2 regions of the Cellulosilyticum sp. genome follow, and region 1 is predicted to be linked to the other one. Evidence: a T-box and tRNA genes for the amino acid it is inferred to sense, from the RefSeq annotation. Region 1 holds a T-box; the other holds one or more tRNA genes.
What was found. A T-box is a leader RNA that pairs with one kind of tRNA and senses whether it is charged. The one in region 1 lies ahead of tyrS (tyrosine--tRNA ligase), so its partner is inferred to be a tRNA-Tyr.

Region 1 (4,440 bases):
CAAAAGCATCGGTACACCTTTTCCCATAAGCAACAAACACATAGCATTTTTAGTTGCTACGAGGCGTCTTCTTAAAATTCCTTGGTCTGTTGTGGCACCTTCAGCCCCCCAGTTATAACTATAATTGGCATTATTACCATCCCGATTGCCTTCGCCATTTTCTAAATTGTGTTTATTGTTATAACTACATAAATCTCTTAAAGTAAAACCATCATGTGCTGTAATAAAATGCAGTGTATGTGTCTCACCTTTTTGCGGATCAGCAAAATAGATTTCTTTTCCTAACATACAGTCCGCCACAGACTTTACAATACCTTGGTCTCCCTTTATAAACTTACGCATTGTATCTCTAAAGTAATCACTCCATTCCCTAAAAGGATACGGCATACGCCCTACATCATAGCTTCCTTTGGCATCCCAACTTTCTGTTATCAGTTTCACATTTGATAAAATTGGGTCTGCTGCAATTTCATGTAAAAGTGACTCTTTCATCCATTTCCCTTCATAATCTTGCCCTAAGATTGATGCCAAATCAAATCTAAAACCATCTACTCCCATACAAATAACCCAATATTTCAAGCTATCTAAAATGAGCTTTTTAACTACAGGATGATTTGTATAAAAAGTATTTCCAGTACCCGAGCAATTTCGAAAATGACCCTGATGATCAAATTTATAATACGTATGAGGACTTAAAAGTTTATAACTACAAGGTTCACCATTTTCTCCGCCTTCACCTGTATGGTTATAAACCACATCTAATATAATCTCTAAATCCATTTCATGAGCTGCTTCTACTAACGCCTTAAATTCCTTATAGGCCGCATAGCCATCCTTTTCAACGCTATACCTTTCATCTACTGCAAAAAATCCTATTGTATTATACCCCCATCGGTCTTCTAATTTTTCTCCTGTATTTGGATTCGTGTTTTTAATTGTATAAGGAAACCATTTAAAGACCGGTAGTAACTCTAGCGTAGTAATCCCTAATGATTTCAAGTAAGGTAACTTTTTAATAAGCCCAACAAATGTGCCTTTTTCCTCTTCGGCAATACCTGATGATTGATGTCTTGTAAAGTGTCCCACATGCATTTCATAAACAATTGTATCCTTCCACGGAATATATGGTCTTGCACTTTCACTTGGTTTATAACCAATGACAATATTATAGTAACCATGTTCTTCACTAGTAATATTATTTGCACCATAGGCATAAGGATCCAGCAAAGCTTTTGAGACATGCCCGGACTCATCAATTATACGCCAAATATACCCCATTCCTTCTTGGACATCACTTACTTTTATATAAAAAATATGATTTTCCACATGCTCTTCGCGATTTAATATGACTTTTTTTACGCATAAACCCTGAGGCCCATTAGTATAGATCTCTAACTGCATTTTTGCAGCTACATCAGAGAATATACCAAAGTTGGCACCCATTCCATCCACAGTACATCCTAGTATAGGGCTCCCCTTACTTATTTCATACATTGTGTTGCCTCCCATATTAATATCTATCTAAATTTTCACTTTTTTCTATCACATTAACATTTTACATGATGAAAAGGCTTTTTTCTAGATGTTTTCTGATTTTTTATCTTAGGTCTTGAAATCATTCTACGCTTATGTTAATATAAAATCTAACTAAATAAACACAAAAAACGATGATAAAGGCTTAGTAGTAAATAAATAGTTTTTCAGAGAGTGTGTGGTTGGTGTGAACGCATATATATTTATTTTATGAATTACAACTTTGGAGTTGCGTGTCCGGCTTGCCCCGTTATCGGCATTGAGGCAAACCTTTTGGTTTGTAAATTAAGGTGGTACCACGGGTTAACTCGTCCTTAGGACTTGAGTTAACCCTTTTTTATGTGCAAATTTCACCTAAAGAAAAATATAGGAGGTTTCATAATGAGAAACGTATATGATGTTTTATTAGAACGTGGTTTTATTGAGCAAACCACACATGAAAATGAAATTCGTGAACTTTTAGGAAAGGAAAAAGTTACTTTCTATATCGGTTTTGACCCTACTGCTGATAGCTTACATGTAGGTCACTTTGTAACAGTTATGGCTATGAGTCATATGCAACAAGCTGGTCACCGTCCAATTGCACTTTTTGGTGGTGGTACAGCTATGGTTGGTGATCCAACTGGTAAAACAGATATGCGTAAAATGATGACAACTGAAATCATTGACCATAACGTAGAATGCTTCAAAAAACAAATGTCTCGTTTCATCTCTTTTGAAAATGACAAAGCCATTATGGTAAACAATGCAGATTGGCTTCGTAACTTAAATTACATTGAATTCTTAAGAGAAGTAGGTGTACACTTCTCAGTTAATCGTATGCTTACAGCAGAATGTTTCAAACAACGTCTTGAAAAAGGTTTATCTTTCTTAGAATTCAATTATATGCTTATGCAATCTTATGACTTCTTAGAACTTTACAGACGCTATAACTGTAAATTAGAACTTGGTGGTAATGATCAATGGTCTAATATTCTTGGAGGCGTTGAACTTGTAAGAAGACTTCATGGGGAACAATCATTTGGTATGACCTTCTCTCTTCTTACAAACAGTGAAGGTAAAAAAATGGGTAAAACAGAAAAAGGTGCTGTATGGCTTGATCCTGAAAAAACATCGCCTTATGAGTTCTATCAATATTGGCGTAACGTAGCAGATGCTGACGTTAAGCGCTGCTTATCACTTCTTACATTCATTCCAATGGATGAAGTAAATGCACTCACAAATGTTGAAGGTGCAGCAATCAATGCTGCTAAAGAAAGACTTGCCTTTGAAGTTACAAAAATCGTTCATGGCGAAGAAGAAGCTACTAAAGCACAAACTGCAGCTAAAGCTCTCTTCATGGGTGGTGCACACGGCGGTTCAATTCCATCAACTGAAATAGCACAAGCTGACTTTGCAGAAGGTATAGATATCTTAACGCTTCTTCAAAATACAAAACTTGTACCATCTCGTTCAGAAGGCCGCCGCCTTGTTACACAAAATGGTATTAAAGTAGAAGGTACACCTATTACAGATCCAGCTACCCTCATCACAGCTGATATGTTTAAAGACGGTGAACTCATGATTCAAAAAGGTAAAAAAGTATTCCACAAAGTAATCCTTGCCTAATCTAAAATACTTATCCAAAGCTGAGGTTGATTCCTCAGCTTTGGATAAGTATTTTTAATATTTTTATTACTCTTACCTCATCACCCTCATAAGAATATAGAAAGCACTTGCCAAGATATTACTTTCTACATTCTATGTAATATGAAAGTGGGATATTATACCGGAAACCTTCACCAGTACAATTCCCCACTTTCATGTTTTACCAAGTGCGATAAATTCCATCACCCTTCATTTCAATAACACCTTCTTTCATGAGCCTACCTGCTGCACGTTTAAATGCTGCTTTACTCATGTGTAGAAGAACTTTGATTTCTTCTGGTGAGCTTTTGTCATGTACCATGAGTTTACCATCATGTTTTTCAAGTTCTTCCATTAAAAACCTCACATCATCTTCCATTTGGAAATGAGCAGGTTTTCTCAAACTTAGTTCTAATTTACCATCTGCCTTTACTTCCTTCACACGAAGCTGTAATACTTCACCTTCATAATGTTTGCCATAAAGTTCTTTCGTAGGAATTAGTCCATGATAACGATTATCCACTGCAACAAAAGCACCAAAAGCTTCCTTAATACTATAAATTGTTCCCATTACCTCATCATTAGCTTTATATGGCGTATGACAACTTAAGGCTTCATATATTTTCATAGTCGCACAAAGCCTATCGCTTTTGTCAACATACATTGTTACGAAATGTGTTTCGTCCTTTTTAATTCTCCCTATCTGCTGCTTAAACGGCAAAAATAAATCTCTTTCCAATCCCCAATCTAAAAAGGCACCAATATGATTAACACTTATTACCTTTAAAGAAGCTACTTCACCTATTTGCAACTTAGGTTTTCTAAATGTTGCTACCTTCTGATCTTCTGAATTGCGATATACAAACACTTCAACAATGTCTCCTTCTCTTAACTTTTCATCTTTCTCATAAAGTAAGATATCCGCTTCAGTTACTTCATTTGGACTATTTAAATAAATACCGTCTGGCGTACATCGCTTAACTTGTAACCTTTGAATTTTACCAACTTCCATCATCTCTGTCTCCTTCATCTCTACATTGTCTAAGCCATTATACCTTACTTTTTCTTATTCGCCTAGCATCCTTTATTTTTTCCATAAAGTGTTATAGTTTCTAAGATTTATGTCGATGTATATAATATATTGCGTTTTGAAAGGATTTAATATGAAAGAGAAAAAACATTTTTTACAAAAGCCTATTTTTAAAACACTAGGTATTATTATAGGTATCATTCTATTTTTATTTTTTAACAGCTTGCTTATTAAGCTCAATCAAACAGATG
Region 2 (4,440 bases), on a different contig from region 1:
GTGAGTTTAGTGAGGCACAAGTACAGTTAAAGAAAGGACAGCAGTTTATTTTGACTTCTTTGCCTTGTATAGGAACAGCTGAAAGGGCTACCGTGAGTTATAGTGGGCTGATAGCGGAATTAGAAGTAGGAAAAAAGGTGCTTATAGATGATGGTCTTGTAGAATTGGAAGTGATAGATAAGCATGATACAGCACTTATATGTGAAGTGAAAAATGATGGTGTTATTGGTCCGCACAAAGGAATCAATGTACCTTATACCAAGCTTAATTTACCGTTTTTAAGTGAGCAAGATGAGAAGGATTTATTATTTGCTATTCAAAATGAATTTGATTTTATTGCAACATCGTTTACCCAATGTGCGGAAAATATATTAGATGTAAAAGCTTTTTTAAGACAATATCATGGAGAAGATATAAAAGTAATTGCTAAGATTGAAAATGCAGCAGGGGTAGAACATATTGATGAGATTATTAATGTAGCAGACGGCATTATGATTGCTAGAGGCGATATGGGGATTGAACTGCCTAGTGAAACAGTTCCTGCTATTCAAAAGATGATTATTAAGAAAGTATATGAAGCTGGTAAACAAGTTATTACAGCAACACAAATGTTAGATTCTATGATGAAAAATCCAAGGCCAACACGTGCAGAAACAACAGATGTGGCGAATGCAATTTATGATGGCACGAGTGCTATTATGCTTTCGGGGGAAACAGCAGCTGGCTTATATCCTGTAGAAAGCTTGCAGACAATGAGGCGTATTGCTGAAAAAACAGAAGAAGATATTGACTATATTAAGCGATTTAATATGCAAAAATTAGTGACTACGCCTACAATTACAAGTGCTATAAGTCATGCAACATGTACGACAGCTCATGATATTCGTGCAAAGGCAATTATTACTGTTACCAAATCAGGGCGTACAGCTTGTATGATTTCTAAGTATCGCCCAGCTTGTATCATCATGGGATGTTCGCCTGAAATGCGAGTTGTAAGGCAGCTAAGTATGTCATGGGGTGTTGTACCACTTTATATTAATGAAGAGCAACAAACAGAAGAGTTATGCAGTCATGCGTTGGCCAGTGTTGTAGATGCAGGATATTTAAAGCAGGGAGATTTAACTGTTATGACGGCTGGTGTACCGCTTGGTATATCTGGTATGACCAATATGATTAAAGTTTATAAAGTAGAATAAAAATAAGATGAGCTATTGCACAAGTTGATTGGCAATAGGCTCATCTTATTTTTATATATGTAGGTTGATAGTGTAATTAGATTTCTAAAATATAATAATTGTAGCCATTAATAAGCTGGATATCATTATGTATAATTGAGCGTTTTGCATGAGAAGCGTAGGTTAAATGATTGTGCCCATAGAGATGATAGGTTGGCTTAAGTTTATCATAAACATCATGAAAACATTCGAAACCAACATGGCTAAAGCTACTAGGATCATCGCCTAGACCAAAGGTGGGAGAGTGTGAAACAAAAATATCAATAGGTTTTTTTGCACAGCGAATTAGTTTTTTCACCCTTTTTTGCATTTTAGCTTCTGGGTATTGATAAAATCCGCCATTGTATTCAATCGAACCACCAAGGCCAGCAATACGTATATTTTTGAATGTAACAACTTTGTCTTCAATGCAATCACACCCCTCAGGAGGACACGTGCGATAACTTTTATCATGATTGCCATGAACATAAAAAACAGGAACAGCCAGCATAGTCACTAAAAAGGATAAATAGCTAGATTTCAAATCCCCACAAGAAATAACACAATCTATATCTTTAAAATTATTTTTATCAAAAAAATCCCAGATATAATTACTTTCAATATCTGATACAACTAATATTTTCATAAATTCCCCATCCTTTTCAGCATGATTTGACACTATTATACTATATATTAATAAAATTTAATAGCTTTTTAATTAAAGCAGTATTGACATAATAATTATACTTTGGTATGATAATAAAGAATTAAATAAAGATTTTGGAGGGATTCCCGAGTGGCCAAAGGGGGCAGACTGTAAATCTGTTGCGACACGCTTCGAAGGTTCGAATCCTTCTCCCTCCACTAAATTTAGATTAAGTATTTTAACTTTTTGCCCAGATAGCTCAGTCGGTAGGCAGAGGACTGAAAATCCTCGTGTCGCTGGTTCGATTCCGGCTCTGGGCATTTTTTAGTGTATAAAAATACCCATGTACTTCAAAAAAGGTACATGGGTATTTTTATGTTTAAAATTCAAAAAGGTGGTATGTTTGTCCTATTACATTCATATATATTTTGTAGACAAGTTAGGAAAGCATATGAGGAAGAGTTGGTTTGAATGGAGGTATAAAATGAAAGGTACTAAACAGTTAAAGTTTTTAACAATAGGGATTTTGAGTGTACTCATATTTTTGTGGTGCATGAGAAGCTTTTGCTTAACCTGGGTAGAGGTAAATGATCAGTATGCAGAGATTACAGTGAACTTTTTAGTCCCCATGGAGAGGACGGATATTGAAAAGTATATTCGTATTGAAAGTGAATTTCCTACAGAGACAAATTTTGATTATACCTATGAGTGGCTGAATAAAAGTGTATTATCTTTAAAAGTAAAGGAAAAAAACCAAATTTGTGGGCAAAAAGTAAAAATACATATTCAAAAGGCAAATAGTAATTATGAGTGGATTACGAAGACAGCCCATATACCTGTACAATTTAAAGCACCTGTGCAGATTATTACACCTACAACGGAGTTGTTAATTGCAAGTAATAATAGTTTTCTAGTGCAATTTAATACACCGATGAACTTGAATAAAATTTCAAAATATATACAAAGTGATACACCTTTTACAATTACACCAGCAGAACGAACTGATGAGGATGGCAAGGTGAAAACAGATACAACACGCTTTATATTTACGCCAAATCAAGTCTTAGAAAATAATAAAGAATATAAGATTGCTTTTAAAAAAGGGATGCCATCTAAAAGTGGTAACTTCTTAGAAACAACACAATATGTAACCTTAAAAACAGATGTAAAACCTCAGATTATAAGTACGTATCCTAAAGATCAAGATAAATGGATTGGTTTATATCCACGTATAACGATTACAACAGATAAACCTGTTGTAAAAGCAATTATGCAACTAGGAGAGAATAAAATTACAGGTAAGTTAACAGATTCTTATCATGCAACGTTTGTATTAAGTCAGTTATTAAAACCGGATACAGCATATGATGTAGCTTTTCAGGTGCAAGCAGCTAGTGGGGAGAAGAGCGATGTGAAATATATACGTTTTACAAGTACGACTTTGACTAATAATCGTATATGGTTAGAAATGACAATTGGCACACCAAGTGTAATTAAAGTATATAAAGGAGAAAAGCTTATTCGTGAGATGAGCTGTTCTGTAGGAAAAGATCAATTTGAACCAACTATAGGTACTTACTATTTACAAGGAAAAGAAGAAGTGTATGAAGATGATAAGCATGAAGAAGGTGCGAATTATTGGTTGCCTATTAGCAATCAGTTTGGTTTTCAAGGTGTTATTCGAGATGATAGTTGGCAGATTAAAAACTGTAGTGGTAATACAATTGGTGCAAGAACAGATAGGAACAACATCATTTTAGAGGAAATAGATGCCAAATGGATGTATGAAAACTTGCCAATAGAGGCAATGATAATTATCAGAAAATAGTGAAAAATGCTTTTCCTAAATTATAAAATAACAATTAAATTTAATTTTTTTTAAAAAAACATAAAAATATAATTGAAATTGTATAATTTTATGATAAAATACCATTAGTGGCGCAATAGTCACCTAGGAAAAGTTAGACTATGGGAGGAATTTAGAATGGAATTTCGTACGGAGTATATGCAAGATTTAATGAACAGAGTTGTAAAAAATCATCCAGCAGAACCAGAGTTTCATCAAGCAGTAAAAGAAGTTTTACTGAGCATGGAACCAGTCGCTGAGAAAAACCCACAATATGTAAAAGCTGGTATCTTTGAAAGAATCGTAGAACCAGAACGTGCAGTAATGTTTAGAGTATCATGGGTAGATGACAATGGTAATGTACAAGTAAATAGGGGATACCGTGTACAATTCAATAGTGCAATTGGACCATACAAAGGTGGTCTTCGCTTACATCCTTCTGTAAACTTAGGTGTAATTAAATTCTTAGGTTTCGAACAAATCTTTAAAAACTCTTTAACAGGCTTACCAATGGGTGGCGGTAAAGGTGGAAGTGACTTCGATCCAAAAGGTAAATCAGACGGAGAAATTATGAGATTCTGCCAAAGCTTTATGACAGAACTTTGCAAACATATTGGACCAGACACAGATGTACCAGCTGGTGATATCGGTGTAGGTGGAAGAGAAATCGGATATATGTTCGGTCAATATAAACGTTTACGTAATGAATTCACAGGTGTACTTACAGGTAAAGG

Region 2: it encodes a tRNA-Tyr, which carries the amino acid that the T-box ahead of tyrS (tyrosine--tRNA ligase) is inferred to sense. The anticodon was not compared.

Annotation. Positions count from the first base shown of each region.
Region 1 is NZ_CEVXFV010000020.1:38,471-42,910, forward strand. It holds gene AC1VAQ_RS10340 (glycogen debranching protein) at 1-1,494, opposite strand, end outside; T-box leader at 1,659-1,852, shown strand; gene tyrS (tyrosine--tRNA ligase) at 1,915-3,141, shown strand; gene AC1VAQ_RS10350 (CvfB family protein) at 3,341-4,171, opposite strand; gene AC1VAQ_RS10355 (putative bifunctional diguanylate cyclase/phosphodiesterase) at 4,323-4,440, shown strand, end outside.
Region 2 is NZ_CEVXFV010000003.1:32,208-36,647, reverse strand. It holds gene pyk (pyruvate kinase) at 1-1,196, shown strand, start outside; gene AC1VAQ_RS01995 (metallophosphoesterase family protein) at 1,273-1,860, opposite strand; tRNA gene AC1VAQ_RS01990 (tRNA-Tyr) at 1,997-2,078, shown strand; tRNA gene AC1VAQ_RS01985 (tRNA-Phe) at 2,109-2,180, shown strand; gene AC1VAQ_RS01980 (L,D-transpeptidase family protein) at 2,345-3,688, shown strand; gene gdhA (NADP-specific glutamate dehydrogenase) at 3,845-4,440, shown strand, end outside.